DNA from 2 places in the Eubacterium ramulus genome. Region 1 is predicted to be linked to the other one. Evidence: a T-box and tRNA genes for the amino acid it is inferred to sense, from the RefSeq annotation. Region 1 holds a T-box; the other holds one or more tRNA genes.

Evidence for each region. The T-box of region 1 lies ahead of tyrS (tyrosine--tRNA ligase). A T-box ahead of a tRNA ligase gene usually reads a tRNA of that ligase, here a tRNA-Tyr.
Region 2: it has a tRNA-Tyr gene. The T-box ahead of tyrS (tyrosine--tRNA ligase) is inferred to sense a tRNA for this amino acid. The anticodon was not compared.

Annotation. Positions count from the first base shown of each region.
Region 1 covers NZ_CP173382.1:2,765,282-2,781,957, reverse strand. Annotated here, with positions in the region: gene ACIRUQ_RS12970 (DUF3137 domain-containing protein) at 1-97, shown strand, start outside; gene ACIRUQ_RS12965 (hypothetical protein) at 94-1,392, shown strand; gene ACIRUQ_RS12960 (RNA-guided endonuclease TnpB family protein) at 1,848-2,969, shown strand; gene ACIRUQ_RS12955 (AAA-like domain-containing protein) at 3,324-4,928, shown strand; gene ACIRUQ_RS12950 (RNA polymerase sigma factor) at 5,065-5,583, shown strand; gene ACIRUQ_RS12945 (hypothetical protein) at 5,580-6,632, shown strand; gene ACIRUQ_RS12940 (LytTR family DNA-binding domain-containing protein) at 6,788-7,684, opposite strand; gene ACIRUQ_RS12935 (sensor histidine kinase) at 7,794-9,656, opposite strand; gene ACIRUQ_RS12930 (GH39 family glycosyl hydrolase) at 10,028-12,463, shown strand; gene ACIRUQ_RS12925 (hypothetical protein) at 12,494-12,706, opposite strand; gene ACIRUQ_RS12920 (EamA family transporter) at 12,981-13,847, shown strand; T-box leader at 13,914-14,173, shown strand; gene tyrS (tyrosine--tRNA ligase) at 14,222-15,445, shown strand; gene ACIRUQ_RS12910 (acyltransferase) at 15,523-16,611, opposite strand.
Region 2 covers NZ_CP173382.1:3,316,576-3,333,251, forward strand. Annotated here, with positions in the region: gene ACIRUQ_RS15350 (helix-turn-helix domain-containing protein) at 1-1,244, opposite strand, end outside; gene ACIRUQ_RS15355 (helix-turn-helix domain-containing protein) at 1,699-2,004, opposite strand; gene ACIRUQ_RS15360 (DUF3878 family protein) at 2,525-3,601, shown strand; gene ACIRUQ_RS15365 (LacI family transcriptional regulator) at 3,690-3,917, shown strand; gene ACIRUQ_RS15370 (S1C family serine protease) at 3,950-5,668, shown strand; gene arcC (carbamate kinase) at 5,844-6,776, shown strand; gene pyk (pyruvate kinase) at 6,848-8,599, shown strand; gene ACIRUQ_RS15385 (phosphotransferase enzyme family protein) at 8,725-9,843, opposite strand; gene ACIRUQ_RS15390 (sugar phosphate nucleotidyltransferase) at 9,872-10,792, opposite strand; gene nagA (N-acetylglucosamine-6-phosphate deacetylase) at 11,062-12,195, shown strand; gene nagB (glucosamine-6-phosphate deaminase) at 12,249-12,980, shown strand; tRNA gene ACIRUQ_RS15405 (tRNA-Tyr) at 13,043-13,124, shown strand; gene ACIRUQ_RS15410 (MOSC domain-containing protein) at 13,308-13,739, shown strand; gene ppk1 (polyphosphate kinase 1) at 13,892-16,234, shown strand.

The DNA.
Region 1 (16,676 bases):
GGATGAATTAATGTGGGTGGATACCCTCTATCTTGGCCGGGAAAGTTCCGTCTGTGCTCAGTTTGAGCAGGCATCAGAGGAAGAGGAGGAGTTATGATGAAAAATGCAGAAAGAGTAACAGGGACAAAGAAAATGTTTCGGGAAAAACGATTCTTACAGAAAAAGAGACTGCTGGCGGTATTGCTGCTGACGGTACTCAGTATCTGTCTGGTCGGAGGATGTGGAAGCAAGCCTGTATCGACACAGGATGCGGATATCCTGTCTTCTTATATAGGATTCTGGCGCTATGAAGGCACACCGACATATGTGACCATCAATGACCAGTACCAGTGGGCGACCACAGATTTTTACGGCAATCAGCTGGATAGCGGTGTGATCACCACGGACGAGAACGGTCTGAACCTGAGCCGGGCAGACGGATCCTTTGTATCTACACTGGCAGTGACAGATACCGGACTGGTGGATGGAGGAGGGAATACGCTGGTGCCCAGCGAAGGGTTGGTATTTTTGCCGACGGCAGCAGATGCCCTGAATCAGACCATTGCATTTCCGGGAAATTTTGGAAATGTGACCATCAATTATCCGGCGCAGATGAATGCCTATCCATATGTGTCTTATACAGACTCTCTGGGATTTGATGCACTGGTGAAAAATGGAACGGACGATTACTATACGAATATTATGATTGGTTTTCAGCCGATCGCAGGCTATGACGACAACATGACCAAAGGACTGGCATCCGCACAGCCATATCTGGAAAATATGATGCAGACGTTACTTCAGAATATGTATGGTGCAAATATGACACAGTTCATTGGCGCCAACTGTATCGACGGTGGTGATCATTACAGTATTGTTGGTTCCATGTGGATGAGCAGTGGTATTTTCGGGGATGGATCATCTGTTCCGCTGCGGGCAAATATGGAAGTCCGTTACTATGGTCCGACAGGATATGTCATGGTGATCATGGTAATCGCACCGGAAAGCCGCCTTCAGAACTATGTGGATATTGCAAACAATATGCTGACTACCTGTGCCTATACTGCAGGATGGAGTACCGCACCGAAGGAAGTACCGCAGGCACCGCCGCAGGATGCAAAGAAATCTGACAGCGCCAGTGATGACGGAGTCTCATATTACTGGTATGACAGCGACGGTGATGTTTGGTACTGGGACGGATATGAGAATCATTTTATCGGATACGGAGATTCCGGTTATATCGATGATGATGGTTTCTATGATTATTACGATGACGGCTATTATGATGACTATGATCCATGGTCAGATCCGGGTGACTATTATGACGATTACAACGATGATGACTGGGATTATTACGACTACAATGATGATTATGCCTATGACGATGAAGGATGGGGCGATTATTTTGACTGAAACAGGCAGAGATGTGAGCAAGTAGCGAAAGCGGATTGCGAATGTCCGCTTTACATGTGATGACAGAAAACAATAATAAAGAAAATTTTAGAAAACAGAAAAGCAGGGAAAAGAAAACGGATGTACGGAAACGGTACATCCGCTTTCTTTTCGGGTCATTTCACGAATTGCAAATTGCCTGAATGACTGCTTCATGGTATGATAATCATATTGAGTAAGAGATAGAACTTATAGATTATTACACATTGTGAAATAGGGGGCTGTTGCGATGAAGGAAATAAATATTCCGGTTGGAATTTCTGATTTTAACAAGAGCTAGCAAGAATTCTCCTTCCTCTACAGGTGGGAGATGAATTGCAAAATAAATACAGCAAATACAGGCAGAACGCTTGTTCTGTTTAAAGGGATATAGTATAATATAATCAGTCGAAACGATGGAAAGCGAGGCTGATCATATGGAAAAAATAACTCATAATATAGCTTACCGTTTTCGTATATATCCAAACCGAGAACAGGAAGTTCTGCTCGCAAAAACATTTGGCTGCTGTCGTTTTTTATATAATCAGATGTTGAATGACAAGATACGGGAATATGAAGTATCGAAAAAAATGCTGCGAAATACACCGGCGATGTATAAAAAAGCATATCCATTTTTGAAAGAAGTGGATTCTCTGGCACTTGCAAATGTGCAGCTGCATCTGGAAAAGGCATATAAGAATTTTTTCAGGGATCCGAAGATTGGCTTTCCAAAATTCAAATCAAAGCACAAAAGCAGAAAGAGCTATACGACAAATGTAGTCAATGGAAATATTCAGGTAGAAGATCATCGGATAAAACTTCCGAAATTGAAATGGATCCGTATGAAAAAACATCGGGACATTCCGGTAGAATATTGCCTGAAATCCGTAACAATAAGTATGGAACCGTCCGGAAAGTATTATGCAAGCCTTTTATATGAAAAATCTGACTGTGAAAACCAAGCAGAAGAATTTGATTATGAAGACGCAAAGATACTTGGAATTGATTATGCAATGCATGGAATGGCTGTGTTTTCTGAAGATATACAGAAGGAAAATGAAGGATATTTCAGAAAAAGTGAGGAGCGGCTGGCAAGAGAACAGAGAAAGTTATCCCATTGCGTGAAAGGAAGTAATAATTATTACCGACAGAAAAAACGTGTTGCATTATGTCATGAAAAAATCCGAAACCAGAGGAAAGATTTTCTGCATAAACTGAGTCATGAAATAGCAGAGGCATATGATGTTGTTGCAGTAGAAGATATTGACATGAAAGCAATGAGCCAGTGTATGCATTTTGGAAAAAGTGTCATGGATAACGGTTACGGAAAGTTTCGGGAATTGCTGGAATATAAGCTGACATGGAGAGGAAAGAAATTGGTACGTGTAGACCGTTTTTTTCCTTCCAGTAAAAAATGCTGTAAATGTGGCAATATAAAGAAAGAACTGAAACTTTCGGACAGAGTGTATCTTTGTACATGTGGAAATCGGATAGACCGGGATCTGAATGCGGCAATCAATATACGTGAAGAAGCACGTCGTATGTTGTTAGCAGGATAGATGGGAAGTGTCTGTATCCAGACAATAAAAATATCCCATAATTGGGTAAAAATGAATCGCGGGGCACGCGAGGATAGCTTGTAGATACTTGGCTCAGTAGAGCCATTGAGCAAGAAGCCCCCACTTCAAAATCTGTGATTTAAGTGGTGGGAGCATGTCACTATCAGATTGTGAATCAGCACTTGCTCAGATTGATGATCGGATGTATGCGAAAGAATTTGAGGATGATTACGACGAAGTATTCTGTTATGGTATTTCATTTTTTAAGAAACGGTGTTTAGTGAAAGGGATAAACTGTTAGTAATAATACGATTTGCAGTGTAGATGATAGAACAATTCAGACAGGAGGAAATCATGTCAAAAGTATTCAATACAACTGCTGTATGTATACCGGAAGAACATTATATGGTAGACATTGTGCAGCGTTTGCAGGAGATAAAAGCACTTGTAGATGATGGAAAATACTTTACAATCAATAAAGCGCGTCAGTATGGAAAGACTACGACATTGATCGAGTTAAAGCGATTGCTGGAAGCAGAATATTATGTTGTATTGATGGATTTTCAGACATTCGGCAGTGCTGATTTTGCAAACGAAAATGTTTTTGCACTTTCTTTCTGTCATTCATTTTTACGGCTGTTCAAAAAATGCAAACCGACATTAAATGACGATTTAAAAGAAACGTTGAATGATTTGAAAAATCATGTAGACAACAGATATGATTATTTTACATTAAAACCATTGTTTGAGGGGCTTGGAGATATCTGTCAATTTTCTGATAAGCCGATTGTTTTGATGATCGATGAGGTAGACAGTGCATCGAATAATCAGGTTTTTTTGGATTTTTTAGGACAGCTTCGTGCCCAGTATATCAATCGTTTTCAACAGCCGGCATTCAAATCGGTTATTTTAGCCGGAGTGTATGATGTGAAAAATCTCCGACACAAGATCAGACCGGATGAAGAGCATAAATATAACAGCCCATGGAATATTGCGGCAGATTTTAAAATCGATATGAGCTTTTCGAAAACAGAGATTGCTGGTATGCTTCAGGAATATGAAAAAGATCATCATACTGGAATGAATGTTGATGAAATAGCAATTCTGCTGTATCAGCATACATCAGGATATCCGTTTCTTGTTTCGCGATTATGTCAGATTATGGATGAAGATATTGCTATAAATTATGACGAAAACGGATTGAAAAGTGTGTGGACCAGACAGGGATTTTTTACGGCAGTTCGTATGCTGCTGGCAGAGAAGAATACATTGTTCGAATCATTGAGTGAGAAGCTGAATCGTTACCCGGAATTAAATGATATGTTACAGTCATTATTATTTACCGGAAAAGCAATTGCTTACAATTATTATGAACCGGCGATCAGTGTGGCAACTATGTTTGGATTTGTGAAAAATAATCATGGCGTGCTGGCGATTGCAAATCGTATTTTTGAGACATGGTTATATAATTTATATCTGTCAACTTCAGAAATGCAAAAGCAACAGATTTATTCGGATGCTTTGTTAGATAAAAATCAGTTTATTGTAAATGGACATTTGAATATGCGTCAGATTCTGGAACGTTTTGTAATACATTTTAATGACTTATACGGAGATAGTGATGAGACGTTTATCGAACAGGAAGGTAGAAAATATTTCTTGCTGTATTTACGTCCAATTATCAATGGCACTGGAAATTATTACATTGAAGCGGAAACCCGCGAACAGAAACGGACGGATGTGATTGTGGATTATCGTGGAGAACAGTATATCATTGAAATGAAGATATGGCATGGTCAGGAATATAATACCAGAGGGGAGAAACAGCTGGCAGAATATCTGGATGCCTATCATGTGAACCAGGGATATATGATCAGTTTCAATTTCAATCAGAAAACAGAAATCGGAGTACATGAGATTCTGATTGATGATAAAAAAATTATTGAAGCAGTGGTATAAAAAATATCGCAAAACCAATTTGTTCAGGTTTTGCGATATTTTTTTGCAACCAACCGGTAAGTTATGACAATATAAAGGTGTAAGGGTAATTAAGATTACCCAGGGAAGACGTCAGAAATGGGAGTTTTAATTAAAAATGGAGAAACAACAGCTGGAAAAATATATCAACGAATATGGCAGAGATATCTACCTGTTTTGCAAACGGCTGACGCAAAATAAAAATACGGCAGATGATCTGTATCAGGAGACATTTTTAAAATTGTGGGAATTGGATAACGTTAACGATACGGAGAATCCCAAAAGCTATCTGCTTGGTATTGCTGTGAATTTGTGGAAAAATCAGTGCCGCAAGCAAATGTGGCGAAAACAGATTGCAGACATTGTACCGGTTTCGGAAGAAAGTCAGATTGAAAATTTTTCGGCAGCAGACAGTGTGGAGGATACGGTGATCTCCAATCAGGAGAAAGTGCTGGTGCAGGATGCCGTAAACCGTTTGCCGGAAAAACTGCGGATAGTGGTGCTTTTGTACTACATGGAAAATCTGAAAGTAGCAGAGATTGCGGAGCAGATGCACGAATCGGTCAGCAGTATAAAAAGTAAACTGATGCGTGCACGGAAATATCTCAGAAAAGAATTGGAGGATTCTGTTTTATGAAAAATCTGGATGATGTATTAAAAAAATCCCTTACTCCGGCTGAATCGGAAGAAGGACCGGATTTCTGGCTGAATCAGAATATTCTGAAACGGGCAGATCGGCAGGAGAGGGGAGCCAAAACAATGAAAAAAAGAACATATAGACCAACAAAGGCAGTGGCAGCATTAGTGATTGCATTGAGTATTTCCGGAAGTGCGGTATTTGCAGCAGAAAAAACAAATTTATTTGGAAATCTGTTTGGTGAAACGAATATGGGACCGGTGGAATCTTATGTAAACGATACAGGTGCAAATGAGAATACAAAGGCATCCTACCATTATCAGGGAGCCGAGTATGAAGTGCAGATTGACAAGGTGGTTCGAAGTGCGGCAACGCATTCCGGAATTATGCAGTTTACAGTGAATCGTGTATCCGGAAAAGGAGAACCATGGTATATACTGACCGGAGATGTTTTACCGGAATATGACTACTGGACGATGGAAACCAGAAACTTACAGGAAATAAATCCGACCGACACAGATATATGGTTGACGGTGGGACTGGAAAGTTCCGGACAGGAAGCACCTGACTGGCGCATTTATTTAGAAAAGGATGCGAGTGATGATGAGACACAGGTGTTTTACATGGTATTTAACGTAATAGGAGCTGAACAGGAAGATGCGTCATTAAGTCTGATTTTTAAAGAATTGGATGGAACTAAGGATAGCAAAACTGAGCTGGTAAATATCACAGTACCAGAAAGTGAGAGCATTCCTTCTTTGACATGGAAGAATGAAAATAGCGAACAGCAGCTTGCGTTGACCAGCTATGATATGTTGATCACAAATCAGGGTGCATCCGATGTGGAACCGGAATATGATGAGATTTCCGTACAGATGAAAGATGGAAGCACTTATGTGATAGAGAGTAAGTCGCAGCGGGTGAAAAATGAATTTTACGGCGAATATGGAAAAAATAATGATCTATGGATCGGATTTGACCATATTCTGGATCTGGAACAGGTAGAATCTGTGACGATTAATGATATGTTGTTTACTGTGGCTGATTGATATGACAGCAAAAGCACTTCGTGCAAACGATGCGCACTCGCACGAAAAGAAATTGTTGCTTCGCAATCGTGCTCGGCGCGGTCAAGAAAGATCTGTTATTCGTAATAGTAAGCGCGTAAGTGTGCGAGAGCACACTTTCTTGTAAAACAGTTATTTCATTTAACCATCTTCGTCCACATGGCGGCACGGGTCGTCTCTGCCCAGGGGTATTCCCCCATATAATCGCCCTGAAACAGTTCCGTCTGTCCCTGGAGATAATCATAATAATCACAGGTGAACTGTTCAGTATGTACACGCATTTTACCGTAGGCAGACTCCACAATCTGTTCCAGATGATAAGGTGCAAGCGCCTGTTTCAGCCGATAGAGGATCGTGCGGCTGTAATTTTTGGAGGAATGTTCCTCGCAGTTTTCCAGCAGACAGAATGTGATTTTATCAATCGGAACCCAGTTTCCTTCATAATGAACGAGAAGTGCAAGAAGTTCTTTTGCTTTCCTGCTCTTGAAGGAGACTGGGGTTTTATTTATAAACAGTTCAAAATCCGGGAAGCAGCGGATATGCGGGAGACTGTTGGAGTGCATTTGTGTATTCCTCTTTTCAGCTGTTGCATCTGGAGGGGTATGGCCATGATTTTCTGTGTCAAAACCGGTTTTTCCCTCAATAGATTCAGCCGCGGCGGCATGGTATTTGAGGACTCTGTTTAATACCGCACTGATCTGCTTCGGGTCATATGGTTTCAGGATGTAGCCAAAGGCACCGATATCCCAGGCATCCAGCGAATATTCCGGAAATGCCGTTACATAAATGATTTCCGGTGGCGCAGGCAGTTCCTCACTGATCTGTTTTCCAAGAGTGATGCCGTTTAACATCGGCATTTCGATGTCGAGAAATACAACGTCCACAAGTGTCCTGCGGATAAAATCCAGTGCCTCGACAGGCTGGGTAAAGGTATAAATATGGTCATTTTCTTTTGAAAATCCATCAAAGCGGGTGAGCATGATCCTTAGCAGATTTAATGCTCTTTCTTCATCGTCTACAAGTACATAATTCATATGAAAAGCCTCCAACATACAGGTCGCAAAGCGACTGCGTTCATGAGCAAGTAGCGAAAGCGGATTGCGAATGTCCGCTTTACAAGATTTCGGGAAAATACCGGGTATCTTATGTTTGATTCTGATAGGGAAGCAACAGTTCCATGACAGTTCCCTCTACTCCCTCCTGCGAGTGAATAATCAGTGTTCCATGTAGCAGATAATCCATGCGGGAGCGGATGTTCTGGATACTGTGATGGGGATTGATCTTCTGTTCGTCAAAACCGGGACCGCTGTTTTTTACCAGAATACAGATGCCTTCAGCAGTTTGTTTCGTCTCCAGCCGGATTGTGCCGTGATTGCCATTTTTGCGGATGCCGTATTTTATGGCATTTTCAATCAACGGCTGGACGGAGAGTGGTGGAATCTGAAACTCTGTCACGGTGATATCTTTTTCAAATACCAGTGCATTGCCAAACCGGGTATTCTGTATATAAAGATAATTTTCGATATGTTCCAGTTCTTTTTCAAAAGGAATCAGGTCCGTGTAATCCATAAAATCAATATTGGTGCGCAGATATCTCGAAAAATGAACGATAAGATCTGCGGCCTGCTCCGGATCCGTATAGCACATTTCTTGAATTGTCGTCAGTGTGTTGTACAGAAAATGCGGCTGGATCTGGCTCGAAAGCATGGCGGTCTGGATGCGGGAAGCTTCTTTTTCCAGGGTCAGCAGGTTCTGGGTATGCGTCAGCAGCTGTTTCTGATAGAGTTTGCTTGCCGTAAAGATCAGAAAGCCGAAAGTGATGATGCACACCGGAAGCAGAAACAATGTTTTTCCGGGCAGACCAAAAGAGTTGTAAATATAATTTGCAAACATTCCAGTTAGCAGGTACAGGTAGCCCAGATGGAATAAAAATCCGTCAATAGAGAGCGCATCAAGTCCCTGCCAGGTTTTGATCAGCCAGCTGATCCCGAGGAACCGCAGAAGGATCTGTCCGGTTACGACGAAAACACCGGAAACCGGGAGGAACAGTGCCAGCGTAAAACAGAGGGCAGCGCCAAGGAGCAGCCCGGTAAACATGCGGTAGATTTTTCGGGAAAACCTTTGGGGACCGGTATGGTGGGAGATCAGGATGGCGAGTCCCCAGCAGGCCAGTACCAGAAGCCGTGAAATATAGGTCAGCAAAAACATTGGGATCACATTGGTGATGCGTTCCATATAGCCGATAATCCAGCAGTTGTTGATGAAAAAGTAAGCAGTAAAGAGCAGACCGGTCAGAAAATATCCCCGGAACCGTCTGGGGTCAATGCTGAAAATGGAAAACAGCAAAATCGCAAAGGTGGCGAACAAAATGGATGACAGGATGATAAAACTGTTTTTGTATGTATCAAAATAAGTCATCGTAAGGCCGAGGCTGGTCAGTCGTGGACAGATATTCAGAATTTCAGAAGTGTTGGACACTTCAATGACGACTTCAATTACCGAACTGTTATCGATGCGGTACAGAGGATAAGACCATGGTGATACCATAAAGGCTTTTCCTGGTTTTCCGTTGATGTAGACACGGTAGTTGCCGGAGGGAAGACCTGGCAGACTGATAGCCATTTTATCTTCATCAATGTTAATATAGCGGTCTACCTGTATAATGGTGCGGTAGGAAGCACAGGTTCCTATCATGCGCTGGCGTTTCCAGGGCTGCGCGTAGGACGAAGGAATAAATATTTTATCTGCATCAGAGTTTGGCAGAGTAGAGGTAAGTGTTTTGGCATATTCTTCTGACGGAGCAACAGAAAGGCGGTTGTGATACCAGTCAGTAAATATTGTCAGGGGATTGGCGGATTCTATATTTCCCGGAACATTTCCATCAGAATTCGCCGAAAAAATCAACTTGTCCGGATAAAATTCCCATTCCCCAGCCAGTTCGTAATCGGCATAAAAAGGATTATCAGAGCGTTCAAAAGAAAAAACGCCGTCTGATGTCTGCCCCATTGCATTTTGTCTGCAGTTCAGGAAAAAGTAAATTGATAAGGTGCTAAGTAATAGGATACAACAAATAGCAGATATCAGAAAAGTAAGCTTTCGTTTCATAAATTACCTCAGTGTTTTTATCAGTATAAAAAAATATTTTTATACAGGTGGCTGTCATTTAGAGATCAATGTATGGAACCTGCATTTTTGCAGATACAAAAATCCAAGTCTATTGTAGAAAATTAGTAAAACTGTGTCAAGAAAAGTGACGGTTCTGTGACGGTCTGTTTTGTATAATGAGGATACAGTTTGCGAAACATATTTTCAGACAAAATTATGTTGGTAAAAATGGTAAAGAGTTTAGGTAAACTGAAGAAATGGAGGAGAATGAAATGTTGCGAAAAAAGATTACAGCATGGGTACTGACCGCAGCGATGCTGACTGGTCTGGGTGCAGCAGCACCGGTTACTGCATTTGCACAGACAGCTGAAGATGTACAGCAGAATCGCTGTTATATCAATGGTGATGAAGTGCGTGCGTATGATGTGGAGGATACGATCTATGTGGTAGTAGATGATTTGTCCGCATATGGATTTAACGTTCAGAAAAGCAAAAAATCTGTTACGATCACAAGTGGAACAAATGGTTATTACTTTGATGAGTCATTTAGTCCTAATACAGAAAGCAGTACCATGGGTACCGGCAGCGTAAAGACAAGTACCATCAAAGGCAAGGTGGCAGATCAGGCAGTTACCCTGTATACCATTGACAACAAACTCTGCATCAAGGCAGAAGATCTGGGTGGACTTGGTTATACAAAATATGACAGCGACAAAAATATTATGAATATCTATTCCACACAGGCCGGTTATACAGAAAATACAGAGCATTACAGAAATATCACGGTTAATGCGGGTGATCAGACCGGAACGATTAAATCTTTCCAGGGCGCACATTATGATCCGGGCGAAGCCGGAAGTGCAACATCCAAAGCTTATATCGAACTGGGTGTAGATATGGTGCGTACACATGATATCGACGGCACACAGGGCGATGGCCGCGGAATCATTTACAATCTGGTACCGAAATATTTTGATACAGATGACGAAGTGGATCTGAATGATCCGTCCAGCTATGATTTTGAAGAACTGGATAAAGTCATCGACAATATTCTTGCAACTGGTTCAGAGGTATATTTCCGTTTTGGTGCCAGCCAGAATGATGACAATAAGTTCCCGGAGGAAGGAACCGAGGAGTGGACACAGTTCTTACAGGATCTGACTACTATGGCAGAGCATATCGTAATGCATTACGATTTCGGCTGGGACGACGGATATTACAATACACTGGATTATTTTGAAATCTGGAACGAGCCGGATTTACAGGATTTCTGGCCAAATACAGCAAATCAGTATTATGAGATGTACAACAGTGTATCCAAAGCAGTAGAAAAACTGGATCCAACCCTTCCAATCGGTGGTCCGACACTGACAACTTTAAATGATGATGACGGAATCGAAGAGAGCTTTATCAAATATGTAAAAGAAAATGACTGTCCGTTGGATTTCTACGCATATCATTTCTATCCGTCCAATAACTGTGATCCGTATGATTATTCCCGCTGGGCATATCATCTCCACAGCATTCTGGAAGATTACGGATACGGTGATGTACCGATGATGCTTTCCGAGTATGGTACTGTATTATTCAACCCGAATGCGTTCAGCATGGCTGACAGTGCAGAGGCATCCTATCTGGCCTCTTTGATGATGTATCTGCAGGATACACCGGTAGAGAAAGCCAATATCTACAATCGTCTGATCCAGACAAATGAGGACGGAAGTGCAACGATTACAAAGACCGGTTATGGCTACAAAGCAATGGGTCAGATGAACCAGACAGAAAACCGTCTGGCTGTAACAGGCGGCGATAAAAATGGTATGGCTGTTATGGCTGGTATCAACGATACAGAGGATCAGATCAATGTCCTGATCAGTAACTATGAGATTCCGACTTCCCAGATGCTGGCAAACTCCGAATCCCATAACCCGATGATCAAAGATAACAAACTCTGCATCCCGGGTGTTGCAAACTGGTCACTTCCGATTGCACGTGTACTTACTTATGAAAACAATGCAGGTTACAATCTGACTGTTACAGATGTTCCATATGACACAGCAAATGTTGTAGTAGAGCAGTATCGTATCGATAATGACAACAACCTGGATCTGATTAATACTGTAAAAGTACCGGTCAGTGAAGACGGAAGTGTAGTATTATCCAATGCGTTAAATACATACAGTGTAGATCTGCTTTCCATCAAACCGGGTGACGCAAAAGTGACCGTAGACACATCCAAAAACGGTCTGGCACAGGATGAAAACGGAAACTGGTACTACTATAAAAACGGTGTTATAGACACTTCCTACACCGGAATTGCACCAAATGCATATGGCTGGTGGAGAGTCGTAAACGGAGCCGTAGACTTCAACTGTAACAGCGTGGAGGCAAATGAGTATGGTTGGTTCTGCATCCGCGGAGGAAAAGTGGATTTTGACTATACCGGAATTGCACAGAATGCATATGGCTGGTGGAGAATCGTAAACGGAGCCGTAGACTTCAACTGCAACAGCGTAGAAGCAAACGAGTACGGCTGGTTCTATCTGCGCGGAGGAAAAGTAGACTTTAACTACAACGGACTTGCCGCAAACACATATGGCTGGTGGAAGATTACTGGTGGAGCCGTAGATTTCAATTATACTGGAATGGCTCAGAACGAATACGGCCTGTGGCATATCGTAAACGGAATGGTAGATTTTTCCAGATAACAGTATTGAATGCAAACTAAACGTTACAATTCACATGATTGATTCTGATGTATAATCAAAGAAAATAATTAAGGCTACCGCAGTAAAGACATATCCGCCACCGACACGATTTACCTGGTCATTGAAGATAATTTTCCAAATGGAAGACCGAAGCTGGAGCGTGCGGGTATTCTGTTTGCAGATTGCCGGATCGTAGAATGCGTCAAACAGATGAATGTTTGCACATGTCTGAATCCGTTTCATACAAGACTTGCTATATTCACTTCTATTGTATTTGGGCAGGATCTTTCAAAGACGGAGTTGGCAGAGCCGGTGATCGGATTTTTGAAAGAAATGCTGACGGGTCCTCATGCAGTACGGAAAACATTGGAAAAATATTTGGGACAGTAAATTACCGGAATTTTCGAAATAGATAGGAATCAGATAACATCTACACTTTTATAATCCACATAACTCATTCAGGTGTATAATAAACAGGCAACTGTATACGACAGCTGCAGAAAGCGGGGATGAAGTTATGTGGATTTTATTTGCATTTGGCTCTGCCGTTTTTGCAGGATTGACATCGATTCTTGCAAAATGCGGAATTCGAAAGACGGATTCGGATGCGGCGACTGCCATTCGAACAATCGTTGTATTGATTTTTTCCTGGATCATGATGCTGATCACAGGATCCATCGGAACAATCAGTTCATTAAGCAGCAAGACATGGATGTTTTTAATTTTATCCGGAATCGCGACCGGAGTATCCTGGCTGTGCTATTTCAAAGCATTACAGCTGGGAGATGTCAATAAAGTTGTGCCGATCGACAAATCAAGTACGATTCTGACGATCATACTTGCTTTTATTTTCCTTGGAGAGCCGATCACACTGGTGAAAGGTATCGCAGTGGTTCTAATCGGTATCGGTACGTTTATGATGATTCAGAAAAAAGAGACGGTGGATGAGCCTAAGAAGCCCAAGGGAGGTTCCTGGTTGATCTATGCATTGCTTTCTACAGTGTTTGCCAGCCTGACCGCTATCCTTGGAAAAGTCGGCATCGAAGGTGTGGAGTCAAACCTTGGAACTGCCATCAGAACCTGCGTTGTCCTGGTGATGGCATGGGTGGTTGTATTTGTCAAAGGCAAACAGCATACAATCCGGGAAATTCCGAAAAACGAGCTTGGCTTTATCTGCTTATCAGGCCTGGCAACCGGCGGATCCTGGCTGTGTTATTACAGGGCACTGCATGACGGAATGGCGAGCGTAGTTGTTCCAATCGATAAGCTGAGCATTTTGGTATCAATCGCATTTTCCTATATCGTGTTCAGGGAGCGTCTGACGAAGAAAGCAGTGGTTGGCTTATGTCTGAACGTGGCGGGAACGCTGATCATGTTATTGTAAAACTTTACATTGACATTTCCAAATACAACTTTTATAATAATGGACATGTGAAGACAATTGCAAACAGCAACAGCAATGACTGAAAGAAGTAAGTATGAGCGGAACATACAGAGAGCTGCCGGGTGGTGAGAGGCGCATGGAAAACTGATACCGAATACATTCACAAGCTGCGCATTGAACGTTATCAGAAATGATTTTGATGATCAGTAGGCTGCGCCGGGAGCAACCGTTATATTGCAGAAGTATTGTCAGATACTTGGTGAGGCGGATCGTGTGAGCGGTCTGTGAATTAAGGTGGTAACACGAGATTTTATCCCGTCCTTATGCATGCGCATTAGGATGGGTTTTTTTATTATGAAGAAGGAGAGTACATTATGACAGTTTATGACGAACTCGTAGCCCGTGGTCTGATTGCCCAGGTTACAGACGAAGAAGAAATCAAAGAATTAATCAATAACGGAAAAGCAACATTTTACATCGGATTTGATCCGACCGCAGACAGTCTTCATGTAGGACATTTCATGGCACTGTGTCTGATGAAGAGACTGCAGATGGCAGGAAACAAACCGATCGCACTGATCGGTGGCGGTACAGCTATGATCGGTGACCCATCCGGACGTACTGACATGCGTCAGATGATGACAAAGGAAACAATCAACCACAACTGCGAATGCTTCAAAAAACAGATGTCCCGTTTTATCGATTTTTCCGAAGGAAAAGCATTAATGGTAAACAATGCAGACTGGCTGCTTGACTTAAATTATGTAGAAGTACTGCGTGATATCGGACCGCATTTTTCTGTAAACCGTATGCTTTCTGCTGAGTGCTACAAACAGCGTATGGAGCGTGGATTAAGCTTCCTGGAGTTTAACTACATGATCATGCAGAGTTATGATTTCTATGAGTTATTCCAGAGATACGGCTGTAACATGCAGTTCGGTGGTGATGATCAGTGGTCCAATATGCTTGGCGGTACAGAGCTGATCCGTCGTAAACTTGGTAAAAATGCATGCGCGATGACGATCACACTGCTTCTGAATTCTGAAGGTAAAAAAATGGGTAAAACCCAGTCCGGCGCTGTATGGCTTGACCCGGAGAAGACCTCTCCTTTTGAGTTCTACCAGTACTGGAGAAACGTTGGCGATGCCGATGTATTAAAATGCCTGCGTATGCTGACTTTCCTTCCGTTAGAGCAGATCGACGAGATGGATAAATGGGAAGGAAGTCAGTTAAATACGGCAAAAGAAATCCTTGCATTTGAGCTGACCAAACTGGTTCACGGAGAGGAAGAAGCTGCAAAAGCACAGGAGAGTGCACGTGCACTGTTCTCCGGCGGAAATGCAGCAAATATGCCGACTGCAGTTATTACAGAAGAAAATCTGCGTGACGGTGAGATCGACATCATGGGTCTGCTGGTTGCTTCCGGATTATGTGCATCCCGTTCTGAGGCACGTCGTGCGGTACAGCAGGGCGGAGTTGCTGTAAACGGTGAAAAAGTAGGATCAATTGAAGCTTCTTACAAACCGGAAGACATCAATAAAGAGGACTTTGTATTACGCCGTGGTAAAAAGAACTATCGTAAAATTATTTTTGAGTAAAATTTAAGAGAGGTCGCTACTTTCCGATGATTTATCGAAAAGCGGCGGCCTCTTTTTCTGCTTCACAACTTACGTTATTACAATATCTTTCGGATTGGTGGGATTTTTCGCAGTGCGAAAATCGCCAGAAAGTACAGCAGTAACTGCAGTACAATGGATAACAGACTGCACAGGTAGGGACCTGCGGAATGCGGAAACCAGGATGCTACAAAGTCAAAAATCTGTTCTGAAAATCCGGTGTGTGTCTCAATCAGGAACATGCCGAACGTAGCTGCTGAGAATTCTGCCAGCACTTTTCCTGAGAAAGGCAGCCGGATGGATTTTCCGGAAAAACCTTCGTATAAACCATAAAAAATAAAGCAGCAGGGAAACAAAACAGCATGCTGTGCGATCAGTTCCATATGTTTACCGTGCTTTGCGGTCAGATCATAATTCATCAGAAGCATGGCGATGACCAGGCTGGCGATGGTACCGATCAGAAGTATCAGAAGCATCCGCTTTTTTCGGGCCGGGTTTTCTTCGTGTTTGGAAAAACTGACCAGACAGTAGGCAAGTACCGGAAATGCCAGGTTCCAGCAGCTGCTTCCGAAGGGTGAACTGAAAATGGGAAGGAATCCGGTAAATGCTTCTTCCACACCTCGAAAAGGAATCAGGATGCCGCTGACGGAGTATGCGATGGCTGTCAGAATAAAAAACAGCCGCATATCTTTTCTTGTCATATGGTTTACCAGAATTCGCAGAAACGGGAGCATCAACAGGTAACCTATATAGGCATACAGATACCAGTTCAGTCCGGAAAAAAATGTTTTGAGAAAGGAATCCGAATCCGGGATCAGTGTCACGATCAGGATGCTTAGGATCACCATTACGATTAAAATCCGTAAAATACGGTGCTGAAAAATCCGTCGGAAAGATTCTTTTTTGTGAAGGATCAGGGCACCGGATACCATAAAGAAAAGCGGTGGTCCGCATTTGCAGAAAGCTGCTCCGCACATGGAAAGAATGTAGCGCAGTCCCATGTGTGGCACATGATGATAAAAGATATAAGTTTCGCGGTGATTGTACATGACAAGAAAAATTGCCAGAATACGAATCAGATCGAAGCTGATGTTGCGTTCCGAATGTCCGGCGGTGACCGGATGCGGCGTTTTTGCCGTGTTTGTCATAATGTGATTTCTCCCAAATAATAGATTTTATCTCAGTCTGAGTTGAGACTCCCCATTTTGCAAGT
Region 2 (16,676 bases), 550 kb from region 1:
CTATTAAATGTCCAGTTATTCTGGGTTTCGTAAGTAATATATTGTTTCAAAAAAGAGTTATACCAACGGAACTTTATGATATAATCGTCGGCATTGCTATCTTTTGGAACTTTAAAGTTGTATGGAAAATAGCTTTCTCCATATACTTCTGACAACGATTCCAGATCATCGTGTGGCAGACTACGTGTATACAACAGCGTATCGTTATACACAACCTGAAATTCAGCATCTGTGATATTGGAAACAAATGCAGGCTGCTGACAGCTTATATTCAGGTCACCGGAATTAGTCCGTGAAAGATTATCGAAGCTATTTCCTGTAATTTCAACAGTGGGTTGCCAGTCTGTCAATCCAAGGACGGATAACGTCTCGTATTCACTCAGATTTACGGTCTGTTTGGAACCGTCCGTATCGATACAGGCGGTTGCGTTATAAGTGTCTGTATTAATCGGTAAATCAGCAAAACCAGTGTAAGTTCCGTTTTCGCAGATGAAAGTTACCGGAATGTTGCTCTGATCCGAAGTATTCTGAAGCTGCATAGTCAGAATCGTGTTATCCTGATAGTTTTTTAAGACAGCCGTAAATTTGACATGCAGTTTTTTACCATCTTCGGAAACAGAATCTGCAATCGTGTGATAGCTTTGAAAATAAGTATCCTGTTCCGTGGTGTAATCAGAATCATTGTTTACATAAACAGGAGCTGGCTGCTGTGCAATCTGAGCAGAAAGCGTGCTTAATTTGTCGGAAAAAGTTATTGCGACCACGAGCAGGGCAACCGTGAGTGCCAGACATGCACTACCCAATCCGATGGTTGTCCGTTTCCAGAGTTTGTGATTTTTATCCAGAATCTCAGAAGTGATCCAATCGATGGTTTCGGGAGAAACACTGTATGACGAATGATTGTCAGTGTTACCGGTACCGGGATTTCCGTTATCATCTGTAAAAGCAGAATCTGTGGCTGATCTTTGTCCCACCGACTCGTTTTTATCTGAGGCAGTGTTTGTGCTTTCATTCAAAGCAGAAATTGTTTTATCAGCAAAAATATCCACATCTTCATCTAATAATGCGTCCAGTGATACATGGTAAAATTCTGCCAGGAATTTTAATTTTCCAAGATCCGGGCGTGTGGCATCGGATTCCCATTTGGAAATAGACTGGCGGGAGACCTGAAGTTTTTCAGCCAGTTGTTCCTGGGTCATATTCTGTTTTGTTCGTAATGTATATAATTTTTCACCTAATGTCATAAGGAACCTCCGTCTGGAAAAAAGATGATTCTATACAGAATCCAGCTGATGTTGTGTGACTTTCCGGAAATGCAAAATACATAGTGTGTGATGTATCAGCTGGGAGTCAATCCCTCAGCTGATATAGCCTCCGGCAGGATTGCAGAGGTGGGCAGTAGAAGTATGTCATGCAATTGCATGACGCGCACCTCGCAGCAAGAATGCCGAAGCATTCTTGAATTTGTCTGATTTCAGTATAAAGAATCATCGGAAAATGTCTACCAATCAGCGTGAGCGATTGCGCAACTTCCGGTTGCAACCCAGTATTTATGCAGTGGGACGGTTCATCTCAGTCTGAGTTGAGACTCCCACTTCTGCAAGTGGTGAGTAATAACAAATCTTTCTCAGTGGGAGTTCAATCTCCGACTGAGATAAACGCTCCGCGAGGATGTGCAGTGATTCTGAGAAGAATATGTCAGCTTTCGCTGACCAGAATCACGCACCAAGTCTCACGTACGTTCGACTTGAATTCATACGAAAGAATCAGGTACATCCGATCCCGGTAGTCGTCAAAATCTTTCTCGATCAGGGTATTGATTTTTTTGAAACGATAGATCAGAGAGGTACGGTGCATATCCATGGCCTCTGAGGTAGCAACCAGGTTTCGTTCGTGAGTCAGATACATGTACAGCGTATAGGCAAATTCAGAATGATGTTTTTTGTCATAGTCCAGCAGAAACTGCATTTTCGGATGGCAGAAGGTCCGGCTGGATTCACTCAAATTACTCCAACCGGTCAGTGCATGTATGCCATCGGATGATGTCAGCAGGGTTGGGCAATCCGTCAGTTGGTTTTAAATTTGTTTTAATCCTATGTACATGTTCCCTCCTTCTTTGTCTGTTCTTTATTATACACGAAATAATAAGCAATGTAAAAACACATATTTTTCCCTGATTAATACAAACCTGATCATTGCATCTGTGGCCGGAAAACTGTATGAAAGCACACAGTCTTATATGAGCGCACTAATCATGCTGTTGGTGCTGATTCTGGCAGGGGCTGTTGTGTTTTTCGGAATCCGTAGACCAAAAGCAGAATGATGATAGTAAGATTGCAACGTAGAAAATAGCAGTGTATGCGTTCTGTTCCAACAAGGAAAGGTGTTGGGGAATAGAAAATAAAGGGTTGTATAAGGGATATCTGTCAAAAAACAGGTATCCCTGTTTACATTTTAGGAAGAGGTAGTATAAAATCAGAAGAAATACAAGAAGACGAGGACATATACGTTGGAAAAGAATGATTTGAGAACAGAATTGAATCCTTTTGAAATGCTGGAGGAACTGCTCTGGCAGGATCAGTTTGAATTGATTTTTCCGGAAAATGAAAAACAGTCAGAACTCCGTCTTGTCTATCTGATGAATGACGCAGTAGAAAGTTTTCTGGTCTTTATCAATGCGAAAATGACCGGTCAGTATCAGCCGGATTATGAGGGGGAATTGGAAGCAGAATTGAGCAAGGAAGATACGGAGGATGGCTGTATCTATGTACTGGTAGTTCATCAGGGTGACAGTGTCGTGACATTATTTTTTGAGGATTTGAAAGTTGAGACACATTTGTACCGATACGGAGATCTGGGGCATTTCTGGGTGAAGGGATACGAATATTTACGACAGTTAGAATACCGCATTGCGATTCTGCATACAAAATGCGAGTATCTGGGGGCGGATGCTGCCGGCGAAGAAGAGCAAAAACTGGCGGAACTGGTGCATTTTCCACCTTTGAACTATGCTTGCTATCCGGCTGTTTCACAAAAATATATTGTGCCGATGGATGGGGTCTGGGAACCGACAGAGCAGGCAATTTCCATCATGGAGGAACTGGCAGCAGAAGCTGATGATCACAGTCTGCTTTGGTGGTTAACATTCTATCGAAAGTATCAAGGAAAGGGGATGAGCAGATTGTTGGCATGGATGATGCATCGCACAAGACATGGAGCTGTGATAGATTTGCTGATAGAAAAACTGATGCGGGCAAGCGAAGGTTACCCGGTGCGCAGCTATAAAACAGAAACGCTTAAATCAGAAGACGCCGGATTCAAGAAGGAAGAAATTGGAAAAAGAGAAGTATGTGATACAAAAGCATCAGAGCAGAGAACTGTATCGGCAGTCGGAGGAATATCACAGCAGTTATATGAGAAAATTCTGATGCAGGCAGTACAGCGTAAAATGGAGCTGGAAGCTCAGGGAAAGCAGGTCACACTGGTGCGGGAAGAACCATTTACAACAGCGCAGGATTCTGTGGAATATAACGTATATCTGATGATCTGGAAGAAAAAACGGGGAAATCGAATTGTGGAAGTGGAACGTTTTTCGGGATGATAAATTAAAATGATACGTTACTTCGGGTAAAGAGCGGTATTACGGATGAAGTTGTCTGCGCCGGCAGACAGAGAGGGAAGGCTTCCGAATGATGGAACAGTTGCTGACCGAGGAGGATCGCCCCACGGCGATCTATTGCGCCAATGATATTTCCGCGGTTGATATGCTGAAGTGTATGGCAAATAATAAGAAGTGCGGCTACATGCCGTCTATCATTGGTAATGATGACATTGAGGCAGCGCAGGATAGAAAACGATTCATAATTCACAATTCTTTCACAATCTCAACAAAGTTTTACTACAATCGTTTCGTATGATATACTCATCAAAGATGAGGAGGCAGAGAAAAATGCTTGAGAATGAAGAAAACAAAATGAACACAGAAAATAATGAATCAGAAGTAAAAAATGAAAGCAATATAGAAAATGTAGAAACTGTAAAAAATGATGCAGAGGATTCTGCTACGAACAAAGCTACTGAGGAAATGTTTGAGGAATCCGATTTTGTGACACCGCCACAGGATGTGGAAGAAACAGTAGATGCTGCACAGGCAGATACCGTTCAGACTTCCGAGACAGATCAGACGCAGAATTGTGAAGCTCAGACTGATGAGGATCATATCAAAGGAACCGAGGGCGCTTCCCAGTACCGTTATTCCTATATCAAGAATCATCAGAAACAGGATCACGTTGGCGGTGACCGGAACAGCAATCATCAGGAGACACCACAGCAGAGAAGAAAACACAGACACAGCATGAATGTATATGCAAAAGTAGTGTGCTGTGCAATCTTATTTGGTGCAATTTCCGGTGGTATGATCCTTGGATCTTTCGCAATCGGAAAGAATTCAGCAAAATCAGTTGCAGCTGCAAATCTGGAGACTAATGCTGCAAAACTGAGCACAAACTCCGGCAACAAGAAAACCGATGCATCTGGTTCCACTGATGGAACCTATACCGTAGCAGAAATTGCATCGCAGTGTAAATCCTCGGTTGTAGCGATTACAAATCAGAGTGTGCAGGAAGTACAGACCATGTTCGGAACTATGCAGCAGCAGAGTACCGGCAGTGGTTCCGGTGTTATCATCGGAAAGAATGATACAGAGCTTCTGATTGCAACCAACAACCATGTAGTATCCGGTGCAGAATCCTTAACGGTATGCTTCAATGATAATAAAGACGCCGTTTTTGATGCAAAGATCAAAGGTACGGATCCCAATAACGATCTGGCTGTTATTGCCATCCAGCTTTCCGATATCAGCGAGGACGTGTTAAACAGTATCTCCATCGCAACTCTGGGCGATTCCACGCAGATGGAAGTCGGTGATCAGGTTGTTGCCATCGGAAATGCACTTGGTTTTGGCCAGTCTGTTACAACCGGTATCATCAGTGCAGTTGACCGTGAAGTTACTATCGATGATACAACAGCAACTCTGTTACAGACAGATGCAGCTATTAACCCTGGTAACAGCGGCGGTGCGCTGTTCAATATGAAAGGTGAAGTTATCGGCATCAACAGTGCAAAATATGCCAGCGATGAAGTGGAAGGTATGGGATTTGCAATCCCGATGTCCAAAGCACAGAGTATCATTGAAAATCTGATGAATCAGGAGACCAGAGACAAACTGACCAGTAATTATGGATTCCTAAATATTACAGGACAGGATGTTTCATCAGAAGAGGCAGAAAAATATAATGTTCCGGAAGGTGTTTATGTCAGCGGAACCACAGATGGCGGTGCAGCAGCAAATGCCGGTATCCAGAGAGGCGACATTATCACAAAGCTTGGTAATACAACCATTACCACGATTTCTCAGTTAAAAGAGGAACTTCAGTATTACAAAGCCGGTGAGACTGTAGAGGTTACAATCCAGAGAAGCAGTGACGGAAAAGGTTATCAGGAGCAGACATTAAAAGTTACACTGGATAATGCATCTCAGCAGCAGACTAATACAACAAATCAGAACAACGGTGGTCAGTCTGGTTCCAACGGACAGTATTCTATCCCAGGATATGGAAACAACGGAGGCAGCAATAGTCTGGAACAGTTTTTTGGCTATGGAAACTAAGGAAACACGCATGCCTGTCGTATATACGGTATCATCATAAATGAACAAACGGTACATCATGCAGAGTCATCAATTTGAATGGAATCTTTCTTCTGTATGAAAACTGCTTTACGCTGTCCCTATCTTGTGCTAAAATGTATGAAACAGACTTTTACGAGTATTGGAGGCAGTTGAGATGAAGAAGAAAAGAATTGCAATTGCACTTGGACATGACGCACTGGGAACAACGCTTCCGGAGCAGAAGGAAGCAACCTGCCGCGCAGCAAAAGCAATTGCTGATTTAATACAGGATGATTGTCAGGTGGTTATCACACACAGCAACGGACCGCAGATTGGAATGATCCACACAGCGATGTCTGAGTTTCACAGACTGTATACAGATTATACAGCGACACCAATGTCTGTATGTTCAGCAATGAGTCAGGGCTACATCGGATACGATCTGCAGAATGCGATTCGTACCGAATTGATGAACCGCGGTGTATACCGTACCGTATCCACACTTTTGACACAGGTTATCGTAGATCCTTATGACGAGGCTTTTTACAAACCGAGTAAGATTATTGGTCGTGTTATGACTGAGGAAGAAGCGGAAGAAGAAGAGAAAAAAGGAAACCATGTTGTTAGAACCGAGGAGGGCTATCGTCGAATCGTTGCGGCACCGATGCCACATCAGATTGTGGAACTGGATGCTGTAAATACACTGATGGATGCGGATCAGGTTGTCATTGCAGCCGGTGGCGGAGGAATTCCGGTACTGGAGCAGGGCACTGTTTTAAAAGGCGCAAGTGCAGTCATTGAGAAAGATCTCATTGCAGGATTGCTGGCAGACGGTGTAGAAGCGGATATGCTGATCATTCTGACCGGCGAGGAGAGCGTTTATAAGAATTACGGAACAGATAAACAGGAATCGATTCGTGAGATGACCTGTGCGGAAGCACGGAGATATATCGCTGAGGGAGAGTTTGGAGAGGGGACCATGCTTCCGAAGATTGAAACAGCCATTTCCTATATTGGTGATTATGCAACACGTAGTGTTCTGATCACAAAGCTTGGAAGTATTGAAGCAGCTATGGCCGGGCAGACAGGTACAATTATAAAGAAATAAAATAGAAAGGGGATAATGCAGATCGTGTATTATCCTCTTTGCACTTTTTCATAGGAAAGGAATATAGAAATATGAGAGAAATCAGAAAAACAAAAATTGTATGCACACTGGGACCCTCCACAGATAAAGGTGATGTACTCCGTCAGCTGATGCAGGAAGGAATGAATGTTGCGCGTTTTAATTTTTCACATGGCTCCCATGAAGAACAGAAAGCACGATTGGATAAACTGGTAGCATTGCGGGAGGAACTTGATCTTCCGGTAGCAGCACTGTTAGATACAAAAGGTCCGGAGATCCGTCTGAAAGAGTTGAAAGGCGGTAAGGCAGAACTGAAAGAAGGACAGTTATTTACACTGGCACTTGGTGATTTTGTCGGTGATGCCAGTCGTGTTGCCATCACATATGAGGATCTTCACAATGATGTCAAAGCTGGTGATCGTATTCTGATCGATGACGGTCTGATCGAAATGAAAGTTGTTCGCCTGGATGGAACAGATATTGTCTGTGAGGTAATCAACGGTGGTATGATCTCTAACAAAAAAGGGGTCAATGTGCCGAACGTGGAACTCTCTATGCCGTTTATCAGTGAGACAGATTACAGCGACATTGTGTTTGGTATCGAGAATGGATTTGATTTTATTGCAGCATCCTTCACCAGAACTGCCGATGACATTTTGCAGATCCGTAAGATTCTGGAAGAACATGACTGCAAGAGTGTCAATATTATTGCTAAAATTGAGAATAAACAGGGTGTGGATAACATCGATGATATTATCCGGGTATCTGATGGCATCATGGTAGCACGTGGTGACATGGGAGTTGAGATTCCGATGGAGGATGTACCGGTTATCCAGAAAATCTTGATCGAAAAAGTATACAAAGCAGGAAAACAGGTTATCACAGCGACACAGATGCTGGATTCCATGATGAAACACCCGCGTCCGACCCGTGCGGAGGCAACGGATGTAGCAAATGCTGTCTATGACGGAACCAGTGCCATCATGCTTTCCGGTGAAACTGCTGCCGGTGATTATCCGGTGGAAGCACTGCAGACTATGGTGAAGATTGCATCCCGTACCGAACAGGATATCAACTATATGTCTCGATTGAAGAAACGCAGCATTTTGACAAACCCGGATATTACCAATGCTATTGCACATGCAACCTGCACCACAGCCATGGATCTGAATGCATCTGCAATCATCACAGTATCAAATTCCGGTCGTACTGCACGTATGGTATCAAAATACCGTCCGGCCTGCCCGATCATCGGATGCTCTGTAAACAAAGACGTATGCAGAAAAATGAGTCTTTCCTGGGGCGTTACACCGCTGCTGGTAGAATTAAAACACAACTCTGACGAGTTATTTGATCATGCAGTTGATAAAGCAGAGGAGATGGGACTGATCAAACAGGGTGAGATCGTTGTTTTGACTGCCGGTGTACCACTGGGTATCTCCGGTACTACCAATATGATCAAAGTGCATGTGGCAGGACATATCCTGATGCAGGGAAAAGGTCTGAATGATAAAGTTGATTCCGGCAATATGTGTGTGGTAAACTCCGCAGAGGAACTGAAAGAGAAATTCAAGGTTGGAGATATTATCGTTGCAAAAGACACCTGTAATGAAATGATGGAGCAGATTCGTCTGTCCTCCGGATTGATCCTTGAGAAAAACAGTATAAATTGTCACGGTGCGATTGCAGGACTGAGCCTTGATATTCCGGTACTGATCGGGGCAGAAAATGCAACACAGATTCTGAAATCCGGTGCTTTTGTGACACTGGATGGCAAAAAAGGAATTGTGAGCTGCAATAATTAAAAGCTTCTTTATGTATAAATAAAGGAGATTGTGTCATTTTTCTCATAGAGCGATTATTAGCTCGTGAGATGAAATGACACAATCTCCTTTTTAAAATCTTAAATTTTTACCACATAAGAAAAAATCTATTTAGCTACAGCTGCATATTTGCGTACGATAGCATTCATCTCATCCCAATGTGCTTCCATGTCACGGACAAGCTTGAACTGTGTGCGGGTACGATCCAGGTTCTGTCCCGGACGATGTACAGCGAAGTAATGGTCACCTTCCAGATAATCGGTCAGGAAACGCATGCCGCATTCCAGTGTCATCAGTTTAGCTCCCCAAGGGAGAGTCTCAATCTCCAATGGTGTCAGGGCATCTCCTGCAATCTCAAGGAATCCTTTTGTGTAAGCCTCAAAAAGTTCCAGAGAGAAGTTTACTTTTGTCAGATCCGGTTCATCCTCGGCACTGTGATTTGCACCGAAACGGATAGAATCACCATAATCGTTGGCTGCCAGACCCGGCATGACGGTATCCAGATCAATGATGCAGAGTGCGTCGTTTGTTTTATCATCCAGAAGAATGTTGTTTAATTTTGTATCGTTGTGTGTAACACGGAGAGGCAGTTTTCCGGCTGCCAGCAGATCAGTCATGTGTGAACAGTCTGCCTCATGGTTCAGTACAAAATCAATCTCTTCTGGAATGTCAGCGGCACGGTGCATTGTGTCGGCTGCCAGGGCTTCTTTGAATTTGCACAGACGATCCGGGGTATTATGGAAATCCGGAATCGTTTCATGCAGTGTGGAAGCATCGTATCCGGAGAGGTTTTTCTGGAACTGTCCGAATGCTTTGGCGGAAGTGTAGAAATCCTCAGTATTTCTGCACTGCTGCAGACAGATGGTATGTTCTACGAACTTATAAATACGCCATGCACCCTGTGTGGAATCAGTATAGTATGGCTGACCGTCACGGGTGTATACAACTGTCATGGTTTCACGTTCTGTATCTCCACCGCGTTCTGCGATGATGTCTTTCAGGTAAGAAGTAACGCCGCAGATATTTTCCATCAGGGATTTCGGATTGGTAAAAATATCTGTATTAATGCGCTGCAGGATAAATCTGTGTGTCTCTTTGCCGGTAACGGTTACCAGGCTTGTATTGTTGATGTGACCTTCCCCATAGGCCTTGTAAGCTATAGTGCCTTCACCCAGGTCATAGGCAGAAAGAACTTCCTGAAAAATCTCAGGTTTAATCTGTATCATAATATCTTCTCCTTTATCTGTATAACGATTACTGCCACAATGGTGTCGGATATAATCCGTCGGCAGCTTTGTCTGCAAGTGCTTTTACGATTCCCGGTTTGTCTTCGCGGTAAGTAACGCCGTACCATTTGTCCGGACTCTGTAATACTTTTACAGATGCTTTGCCTTCATCCAGAAGCTGGCTGACAACGGATGGAAGGAAGTATTCCCCTTTCAGCGGATTATTCACCATTGCATCATCCAGGAATGCTGCGAAGCGGTCTTTTGCTTCTTTGATAAAGCTTTCACTGAATCCCCAGAGATTCATAGACACAATGGTATTTCCATCGATCTCATGCCAGGTTTCACCTTTATCTTCAGTAAAGCGGATGCCGCCTTCGTGCTGTTCAATCTGTGTATGCTCAACAACACTGATCAGATTGGAATCAGCGTCTGTCGTGCACACGCCGCGGGCAACAGAACCATTTTCTGTAACAGTGTTTTTTAACTGATAGCCAACCATGCAGTAACGATATTTGTCATCATCACTGTGTGTGGACAGGTAATCATAAATGATCTTAAAGCAGGTAGTTCCATAATAATCATCTGCGTTGATCACAGCAAATGGTGCATCAATGAGATCTCTTGCTGCAAGAATTGCATGGCAGGTTCCCCATGGTTTCTCACGGCCTTCCGGTACGGAATAGCCTTCCGGCAGATCATCCAGGTCCTGATATGCATAAGCAACTTCCATATATTTGGAAACGTGATCACCGATGGCTTCTTTAAATGCATCTTCAATGGAATGTTTGATGATGAAAATAACTTTTTCAAATCCGGCACGGCGGGCATCATACAGGGAATAATCCATAATTACTTCTCCATGACTGCCAACCGGATCCATCTGTTTTAATCCTCCGTAACGACTGCCCATTCCAGCTGCCATAACGACTAATATTGGTTTTTTCATTTTCATATCCTCCTGTGTTTGTGAAATATATTCCTTGGAAGACGGACATATGCTATGGAATAAAGAATAGCAGAAATGTCAGACTTCTTTTGCGTGTTCTCTGTTAACCTTATTTATTATACGTTTATTTTTTGAGGAGTGCAACCGATAAAACGGAAGAAAACAGGGGGGAAACAGGGTCAAAACAGAAGCGTAAAAAATGCAGAAAAAAAGGCTTGCAATTCTTTGAAAAAAGATGCAAGATATGCGTAGCGAAGGAGATGGAAGAGATGTATATAACAAACGGACAGGTCTTTCTGCCTGAAGGAAGATTTGAAAAATCAGATATTTTATGTGGGGATCGGATTACTGCCATAACCGGTGGTGATACCCATATGACAGTACAGGAGTTGCCAGATGGAGAAATGATAGATGCGACCGGAAAATATATCATTCCGGGACTTGTGGATATTCATACACATGGAGCGGTAAATGCAGATGCCAGTGATGGAGATGCAGATGGTCTGCGCCGGATGTCACGATATTATGCACAGAGAGGTGTAACATCCTGGTGTCCGACTACTATGACGCTGTCGGAGAAATCACTGCTGCATGCAATGCATGCCATCCGTGATTTTGAAAGTGATGGGGCACATTGTGTGGGAGTTCATCTGGAGGGACCGTTTTTAAGTTATGAAAAACGCGGGGCACAGAATGCACAGTATTTGCAGAAACCGAATATGGAAGAACTGGAAAAATTAAACGCAGCCTGCGATGGACAGGTACGCATGATCACAGTGGCTCCGGAAGAAGATCGGGATCTGGCATTTATCCGACAGGCCAGCAGGCTTTGTACGGTTTCCCTGGGGCACTCTGTGGCAGACTACGATATGGCACAGGCGGCTTTCGAGGCAGGTGCTACCCATGTTACGCATATGTTTAACGGCATGAATGGAATTCATCACCGGAAGCCGGGGATCATTGGTGCTGCATTTGATGCAGGTGCTACCGTCGAACTGATCTGTGATGGTTTTCATATCCATCCGTCAGTTGTTCGGATGACAGCTGCCTTGTTTGGCGACAGATTGAATTTGATTTCGGATTCCATGCGTTGTGCGGGAATGCCTGAGGGAGAATATGAGCTTGGCGGTCAGCCGGTATGGATGAAAGAGGGCAAAGCAACACTGGCAGACGGAACGCTTGCGGGTTCTTCCATTCATCTGATGGATGGGCTTCGAAATGCGGTATCTTTTGGTGTGCCATTGGAACAGGCTGTAATGGCAGCTACCTCTACTCCGGCAAAGGCCATTGGAATGGAGCGGGAGATTGGATGTATCCGGACAGGTGCACGGGCAGATCTACTGATTCTGGATGAACACCTGGAACTGGAAAAAGTTATTATCGGTGGACAGATCTGGCAGTAGCATAAAGAAATGGATTTTCTATGAATAATGCATAAAATGAGGAGGTTTTTACAATGAAAATTATTAAAGCAAAAGATTATGATCAGATGAGCAGAAAAGCGGCAAATATTATTTCCGCGCAGGTAATCATGAAACCGGACTGTGTACTTGGTCTGGCAACTGGAAGCAGCCCGATTGGCACTTACCGTCAGCTGATTGACTGGTATAACAAAGGGGATGTTGATTTCTCAGAATGCTATTCCGTGAACCTGGATGAGTATGTAGGACTGGATATTACAAGTGATCAGAGTTATGTATATTTCATGCGTCATAACTTTTTTGATGCAATCAATATCCGTGAGGATCATACGTTTATCCCGAATGGAAAAAATACAGATGTGGCTGCTGAGTGTGAGCGTTATGATAACCAGATTGCATCTCTGGGCGGCATTGATCTGCAGCTTCTCGGACTCGGCCGTAATGGACATATTGGTTTCAATGAACCGGATCAGGTGTTTACAAAAGGCACACATTGCGTAGATCTGGCAGAATCTACCATTGAAGCAAACAAACGGTTCTTTGCCAGTGCAGATGATGTACCGCGTCAGGCATTTACGATGGGAATCTGTGATATCATTCAGGCAAAGAAAGTGGTAATGGTTGTATCCGGCGAAGATAAAGCCGATGCGGTACAGAAAGCATTTTTCGGTCCTGTGACACCGGAAGTACCAGCATCCATTCTTCAGTTGCATCCGGATTTTACGCTGGTTGCAGATGAAGCCGCACTGAAAAAAGTGCTTGCATGAAAATCAAGAACGTGATATAGTAAATGACGAAATGAGCGCAGAAATGTCTCATTTCGTTAAATGGGTGGATTCCCGAGTGGCCAAAGGGGACAGACTGTAAATCTGCTGGCGATGCCTTCGAAGGTTCGAATCCTTCTCCGCCCATTATTAAAAAGGACTTCTTCGGAAGTCCTTTTTCGTATACAGAGAAAGAAATCAGAGGAAAGAAACCAAAACGGTTCGAATCCTTCTCCGCCCATTATTTAAGAGGACTTCTTCGGAAGTCCTTTTTTTTTGCCTCCAAAGATGGTAGAATAAAGATATTACAGGGATAGGAGAGTATGGAATATGGGAATTGTAAGAGGAATCTGTATCAGTGAAAAGAGAGGGACACAGAAGCATGAAGTTTCAGAGGCGAAATTTGTTTCAGACTGGGGCATCGAAAATGACGCGCATGCCGGACACTGGCATCGTCAGGTAAGTCTGCTTTCACTGCAGAAGATTGAGGAGTTTCGTGCCAGAGGTGTGGCTGTGGAGTTTGGTGCATTTGGAGAAAATCTGATTGTAGATGGATATGATTTTCGAAATCTTCCGGTGGGTACAAAATTTCGTTGCAATGATGTGTTGCTGGAAATGACACAGATTGGTAAAGAATGTCACAGCCATTGTGAGATTTATAAAGTAGTAGGAGACTGCATCATGCCGCGGGAAGGGGTGTTTGCTAAAGTATTAGAAGGCGGAACCATCAAGGTAGGCGACGAATTGGTTATCGTAGAGTAAGAAAAAAGAACTGTTTTAGGCATTGTGTTTTACATTGATTTTACAAGATTTTTATAAAATGCTGATAGCGGCAAAATTTCAAAAGAAATATTATTAGTAATACGCAGGGATTTTGCAAAGCATAAGAGAAAGCATAAGAGGATAAAATAAATATGAGCAGAATTGCAAATATAATACGGGGATTATTTGGCAGAAAACCCGTGCATCAGCAAAAAGACAGTATGGCACCCCGGGGTGACGGTGAAAAAAGTGTACAGCCAATGCATGAAAATGTGATTCAGAAGATACCTGTGGAAGCAAAAATGATGAAAGAGGTATCAGATATGGAATTACAGACGGTAAATGCAACAACCGTACAGGCACAGTGTGCAGATGGAAATATGGTGGAAGCAAATGTATCGGAAAGAGATGGACATGGGACAGAAGTACAGGTAACAACAGAACAGATAATGAGGAGTGGGGGAACAATGGTTCATTCATGTTATGACAACAGAGAATTATCATGGTTAAAGTTCAATACAAGAGTTTTAGAGGAAGCTGAGGATACATCGAATCCATTTTGTGAGCGTTTATCTTTTGCATCTATTTTTCAGAGTAATCTGGATGAATTTTTTATGGTACGTGTCGGTTCTTTGTATGATCAGATGCTGGTATCCAAAGATATCCGTGATAATAAGACAAATATGACCTGTCAGGAACAGCTGTTTGCAATCTTTGAGCAGGTGAAACTACTGACACAGCGTAAAGATGCTGCTTATGCAGAACTGAAACGTGGACTGGAGACGCAGGGAGTGGAAATCTGCAGTTATTCCGAACTGGAAAAACGGGATGTGGAATTTCTGGATTCCTATTTTGAACATGAAGTACGCCCGTTATTGTCACCGCAGATCATTGGTAAAAAACAGCCATTTCCGTTTTTAAAAAGTAAAGATATTTATGCAGTGGTTGTGCTGGAAAAGAAAAACCGGGACAAACTGGGGATCGTGCCATGTAATCTGGATGTGATTCCGCGTCTGGTGCGGATCCCGGGACATGAGAATCGTTTCATGCTCCGTGAGGAACTGATTCTGCATTATATTCCGCTGATTTTTGACCGGTATAAGATTAAGAGTAAATCACTGATCCGTATCATCCGAAATGCTGATATTGATCCGGATGAGGAAATGTATGATGATGATACAGACTTCCGTCAGGTAATGGAACAGCTGGTAAGCCGCAGACGAAAATTATGTCCGATCAAACTGGAGTATACACGATTGATGGATGAGTCTGTTCTGGATACGTTGTGTGGCTATCTGGATCTGAAGAAAAAGCATATCTTTCATTCGGAAGCACCGCTGGATCTGTCCTTTTTCTCAAGAATCCGTGATTTGCTGAGAAGTAAAAAGGAATTGTTTTATGACAAGTATACACCGCAGATCCCGGCAGATATCGATATGTCAGAAAGCATCATGAAACAGGTGGAGCAGAAAGACCGCTTCCTGTTCTTCCCATATGACAGCATGCAGCCATTCCTCCATATGCTGAATGAAGCGGCAGAAGATCCAAATGTCGTATCTATTAAAATGACACTGTACCGTGTGGCAAATGACAGTAAAGTCGTTGAGGCGCTGATCAATGCTGCAGAAAACGGCAAGGAAGTTGTGGCACTGGTGGAACTTCGTGCCCGCTTTGATGAGGAAAATAATATTGAGTGGTCCAGACGGCTCGAGGACGCAGGTTGCCGGATCCTGTATGGTCTGGATAAACTGAAAGTTCATTCCAAACTCTGCCTGATCACAAAGAAACAGGAAGGTCATATTTCTTATATCACACAGATCGGAACCGGAAATTATAATGAGAAAACAGCAAAACTATATACAGATTTCTCACTGCTGACAGCGCATCAGGGGATTGGCGCAGAAGCAAATGAAGTATTCCACAAACTTTGTCTCGGTCAGGTGATGCAGGAGACCAAATATCTGATGGTTGCACCGAAATGTCTGCGTAACAAGATTCTTTCTAAAATGGATGAACAGATTGCACTGGCAAAACGCGGAGAACCCGGATATATTGGTGCAAAGATGAACTCCCTGACAGATAAACGGATTATTGAGAAACTGATGGAAGCGTCTCAGGCTGGTGTGGATATTGAGCTGATCGTGCGCGGAAGCTGCTGTCTGATCGCAGGAGTTCCGGGAGCGACAGATCATATTACTGTACGCAGCATTGTGGGACGTTACCTGGAACATTCCAGAATCTATATTTTCGGAAATGATGAGGTATATATTGCCTCTGCAGACTTTATGACCAGAAATACCACACGGCGTGTGGAAGTGGCAACACCGATTTATGATAAAGATATCAAAAAACGTGTGCTTCATATCTTCGATGTGATCATGTCCGATAATGTGAAGGCGAGAATACAGATGGCAGATGGCCAGTATGTACATGCCGTGCAGGATGGGGAACTGATCAATGCACAGAAGTATTTCGAGACAATGGAAAATCGCTAAATAATTTGGAAGTGATGAACGCAAAATTTACGATATAAATGGATTCCTGCAACACATGTGCAATGACACGAACAATTTTCTGTTTGTGCTGCGCCGCTTATCTCCGCCTCCTCCCGCGAACTCGCCCACAGCAGAAACAGCTGTTGGCTCAGACACACTCACGGAGGCGGGCTATGCTCGCTCCAACGACGAAAATTGATCTACCGTCATTCGCACATGTGTTGCAGGAATCATATTAATAAGCGGTAGATTTTGCGAATATACGTTATCAGATGATGCAACGTATATTGCTATGTTGCCAGTACAAGTTCTGCTGATCGTAAGCCCAGTATGGGTATTTTGTGCGAATGACGCTGTGAATTGTAACAGAATGAGTGAATGGCGCACGATTTGACTTGAACAATGTCTTGACAGGAGTAGAAAAATAAGATAGAATAAACAA